One region of the Lysobacter zhanggongensis genome, then DNA from elsewhere that is predicted to be linked to it. Evidence: riboswitches for the same ligand, from Rfam matches in the RefSeq annotation. Region 1 holds a riboswitch; the other holds the start of a gene.
What was found. A riboswitch is a leader RNA that binds a small molecule or an ion and turns the genes downstream of it on or off. The one in region 1 is predicted to bind cobalamin.
Positions count from the first base shown of each region.

Region 2: linked by a shared signal. The riboswitch ahead of btuB (TonB-dependent vitamin B12 receptor) and the one ahead of ACKVMH_RS04440 (ribonucleoside-diphosphate reductase subunit alpha) in region 1 are both predicted to bind cobalamin.

Region 1 covers NZ_JBJXHK010000015.1:24,581-26,966, reverse strand. The annotation lists gene ACKVMH_RS04440 (ribonucleoside-diphosphate reductase subunit alpha) at 1-1,083, opposite strand, end outside; cobalamin riboswitch at 1,438-1,652, opposite strand; gene ACKVMH_RS04435 (phosphoglycerate kinase) at 2,121-2,386, shown strand, end outside.
Region 2 covers NZ_JBJXHK010000053.1:9,105-11,490, reverse strand. The annotation lists gene btuB (TonB-dependent vitamin B12 receptor) at 1-1,083, opposite strand, end outside; cobalamin riboswitch at 1,221-1,466, opposite strand; gene ACKVMH_RS09690 (TfoX/Sxy family protein) at 1,502-1,852, opposite strand; gene ACKVMH_RS09685 (GAF domain-containing protein) at 1,849-2,331, opposite strand.

The DNA of each region.
Region 1 (2,386 bases):
GAACAGATCGGTCAGCTGCGGTGCCCCGGCTTTCATCAGCGTGGCCGGGTCGAACAACGACCACATCGCGTCTGCCTCGACCCGGCGCATGAACTCGTCGGGGATCCAGTTGGCGAGGTTGAGATTATGGGTGCGCCGGGCGTCGTCTCCGGTGTTGTCGCGCAGTTCCAGGAACTCCTCGACATCGGCATGCCACGGCTCCAGGTACACGCATGCCGCGCCCTTGCGCTTGCCGCCCTGGTTGACCGCCGCAACCGAGGCGTCGAGCGTCTTCAGCCACGGCACGATGCCGTTGCTCAACCCATTGGTCGAACGGATCAGCGAGCCGCGCGAGCGGATGCGGGTGTAGCTCAGGCCGATGCCGCCGCTGAACTTGCTCAGCTTCGCGACATCCATGTAGCGCTGGTAGATGCCCTCCAGCGAGTCCTCGGGTGAGTCGAGCAGGAAACACGACGACAACTGCTCATGCGTGGTGCCGGCGTTGAACAGCGTCGGCGACGACGGGAGGTAGTCCAGCTGCGCCATGCGCCGGTACAGCGCCAACGCCTCCGGCACGTCCTCGCTGAGCGCACAGGCGACACGCAGGAAGAACTGCTGCGGGGTTTCGATCACCGTGCGCGCTGTCGGGTGGCGCAGCAAGTAGCGGTCGTACAGGGTGCGGATGCCGAAGTAATCGAAGCGATGGTTGAGGCTGTCGTCGATCGCGTCATTGAGCTTGCGCGCATTGGCCTGGACGAAGCCGACCAGGCGCGCGTTGATCAGCCCGAGTTCGTGCCCACGCTGGACCGACTGCGAGAACGCATTGATGTCGATCGCGGCGACTTCCTTTTCGATCACGCCGGCCAGCAGGCGCGCGGCGAGGCGGCCGTATTCGGGTTCCTCGGCGGTCAGCAGTGCGGCGGTGCGGATCGACAGTTCATCGAGCTCGCGGGTCGTGGCCCCGTCATACAGGCCCGAGATGGTGCGTGTGGCGACGCGCATCGGGTCGACGGCGTGCAAGCCTTCGCAGCAGCGGCCGATCGCACGGACGATCTTGTTGAGGTCGACCGGCTCGTGCGCGCCGTTGCGCTTGGTCACGCCCATCCCGAGCGTGGCGGCGGGTGGGGTGAGGATGAGGGCGGGAGAGGCGGGCAGGGTGGCGGTGACGCGGACGACGGTATCGGGCACGACGGGTTCGGTCGCGGTGTCGGGGGCGGTGCTCATGGGTGGACTCCGGTGCATGGCGCACGGTTCGCCACCCTTCCCTCGAGGGCGACGCACGGAGGCACGCAGCGCCGGCGCCGGACGGCGCACCGGAGCGGCCAAGCCCCCGCGGGCTGGAGTGGTTCGGATGGACGGGGTGTCGTGGCCGGTCCGGACGGGCGGCAGCGGCCCGATGGCCAGCGCACGACACCGACCGTCTTCCCCCGAAGACTCCCTGGCCGGTGACCGCGCGGTGTGCTTCGCGCGGCTGTCGGCAGGTCTTCGGGCTCTGGACGCGGACGGCGAGCCGTCCTCCTACTGTTCGCCGCTTCCCGGGGCCGGGGCCCCAGTGCAATGGCGAGGTTCGTTTCCACTACCGCTGCGGGGCAGCGCCGGAGTCGACACGAGGTCTGGACCGGCTTCCCTTTTCAGCCGCCTGCGAGGGCGACACCGACGATGCACAACATATCGGGTTACCGGAGCTTGTCAACGCTAAATGTTGTGGTGTTTAGGCCGGTCAGACATAAGGGCGGATGGATCGGAGGGGCGGCTGCCGGGTGGCCTGGACAGTCGCTCCCCGATACTCGCTTGGTGTCCAGGCCACCCGGCAGCCGCCTGGGAAGAACACGGGCGCTTGTGAAAACAAGCGAGGGCAGTGCTTGAGGCTTCGGCATTGCCCCCAACACGGGCGACGCGTCTGCTCTTGCTCTTCCGGTCGCGATGAATCCGAAGGCGGGGGCGCGGTGTTGTCGCAACCAAGCGAGTATCGGGGAGCGACTTGCGGCAACACCGCGCCCCCGCCCCCGCCCCCCGCGAACACCATCTCGCCACAACACACCAGGAGTGCACCCCGGTTTGCCCCACCATGCCCCCCCGCCGACAATAGGCGGCTGACCGCCGTCCATTCCCCGACGCGCACCCACCTCACGGAAGCGACCATGACCATCCTCCGCATGACCGACCTCGACCTCTCCGGCAAGCGCGTCCTCATCCGCGAGGACCTGAACGTGCCGATCGACGCAAACGGCCGGATCACCTCGGAGCAGCGCATCACCGCGGCCCTGCCGACGCTCAAGCTGGCGCTGGAAAAGGGCGCGGCGGTGATGGTGATGTCGCACCGCGGCCGTCCGACCGAAGGCGAGTGGCGCCCGGAGGACTCGCTGGCGCCGGTGGCGGCGCGGCTGTCCGAGTTGCTCGGCATCGA
Region 2 (2,386 bases), on a different contig from region 1:
GTCGGTGACGTACACGGTGTCGCCGTCGACACGGTCGCGCACCCAGTCCACGCCCACGCTGAGCAGGTGGTCGCGGGCCAGGCCGAAGTCGCCCTGCAGGCCGGCGCTGTCGCGGTCGGTGTCGAAGAAGCCGATGTAGGTGCCGTGGTTGAACTGGTCGGAGGCATCGACGTTGCGGCCGGCCGTGAGCTTGAACTGGGCGGTGTCGGATGGTCGCCAGCGCACGCTGCCGCCGACCACCTGCTGCAGGGTCTCGGAACGGTTGCTGTAGTCGCCGTCGAAGTCGTTCTCACCCTCGCTGCGCAGCCCCTGGGCCGACAGTTGCCATTGGCCCAGGTCGATGCCCGTACGCAACGAGAGCGCGTGCTGGACGTAGCCGTCGAGGTCGGGTTCGGGATTGCTGATGAAGCACCCGCCCGAGAACGGGGTCGGCTCGGCGACGTCGCAGGCGTTGAATCCCTCGGTGCGCTGGAACGCGTAGTCGGCGCCGAACCAGGCACGCCCTTCGCGGCCGGCGAAGCCGACGCCGTACTCGTGCGCGCCGTGGCTGCCGCCACCGATGTGCATGCGCGGCGTCCAGCCGGCGGCGTCGCGGCGGGTAAAGATCTGGATCACCCCGCCGATCGCCTCGCTGCCGTACAGGCTTGAGCGCGGCCCGCGGACAATCTCGATCCGCTCGATCAGCGCGACCGGCAGGTTCTGCAACGACACCAGGCCGGAGGTCGGCGAGCCCACGCGGATGCCGTCGACCAGCACCACGATGTGGTCCGACTCCGCGCCCCGCAGGAACAGCGTGGTCAGCTTGCCGGTGCCGCCCTGGTTGGCCAGCGATACGCCGGCGCGGCCGGCGAGCAGGTCCGGCAGCGAACGAGCCTGGCTGCGCTCGATCGCTTCGCGGTCGATCACCTCCACCGGCGCAAGCACGGCGTCGACATCGAGCAGGGTGCGGGTGGCGGTGACGACCACTTCGTCCAGGTCCTTCGCCTGCGGTGGCGCCGCGGCCTCGGCATGGGCGGGGGCGGCCGACAGGGCCGGGATGAGCAGCGCCACGGCGGCGGCGAGCGGGGCAAGGCGGAATCGCATTCGATAGGTCTCCAGGCGCACGGCGGCCGTCCCCGGCATCGACCGTGCAGTATCGGGAAGTCGCGTGGAGAGGGTGGTCGAACGGACTCGGAGGGCGGACAGGCGCCGACGTCGCCGCCGCCATGCCCGCCGCATCGCAACCAGTCAGCTCCGCGGCCGGTCTCCGGACTCGCGAGGGTGTCGTTCGACACAGCCGTGGCGCCTTCCCATGCGATTGCACAGTGGCGGTGAGCCTTGGCCGGACCCGCCTGCGCGGATCCACTCGCTTACCGTTGCGGGGGCAGTGCCGGAATGGTCCGGGTGCTGTGCACCCGACGTCACCGGCTTCCCGTTTCAACCCGCCGGCAGGACGCCGCCGGGTCACCTCGAAGCGCGGGCAGTGTACGCGATCGGAGCGGGTGCGGGCCGGGGATGGTCGTTACGCCTCGTCCGGGCGCTCGGGCACCGTGTCGGCGGTCAGCACGGTGGTGCGTACCGGCCCCGCCGGTGGCTTGTGACGCGGCGCCGGCAAGCCGGCGATCGCAGCTTCCGCCGCGCTCACCAGCTCGGTCCGGCGGGCATCGGGTACTTCCTGCCAATGGCAGTCCTGCAGGGCGCCTTCGATCGCGTACAGCAGGTTGAGGGTGGGTTTGAAGCCCGCGCGCTTGACCCGCATGAAGGCTTCCACCGGCCCGGCCTCGGCGATGTCCTCGCGCGTGCGCAGACCGACCTGGCGCAGCCAGGCGGCCGACTTGGGCCCGATGTTGCGCAGCTTGGCGGCCTCGTTCATGCGAGCGACTCCAGGTAGACCCGGGCCAGTGCTTCCATGCCGCGCTGGTCCTCCTCGTCGAAGCGACTGGTGCGCGGGCTGTCGATATCGAACACGCCGACCAGGCTGTCGCCGTGCACCAGTGGCACCACCACTTCCGAACGCGACGCCGAATCGCAGGCGATGTGGCCCGGGAAGGCGTCCACGTCGGCCACGCGCTGGGTCTGGCGGCTACTGGCGGCGGCGCCGCAAACGCCCTTGTCGAGCGGGATCCGCACGCACGCCGGCTGCCCCTGGAACGGCCCGACGACGAGCTCCCGGCCGTCGAAGAAGTAGAAGCCGACCCAGTTGAGGTCCGGCAGTGCGTGGTAGACCAGCGCCGACAGGTTGGCGGCGTTGGCGATGCGGTCGGATTCGCCGGACAGCAGCGCGCGGGCCTGCGCGGCGAGCTCGGCGTATTGCTCCGGCTTGCTGCCGGACAGGGCGCTGGCGGTGAACATCGCGCGAGTGTAGCAGCGGTGCCCACGCGACTCCGGCCCCGCGAATCCCTACGAT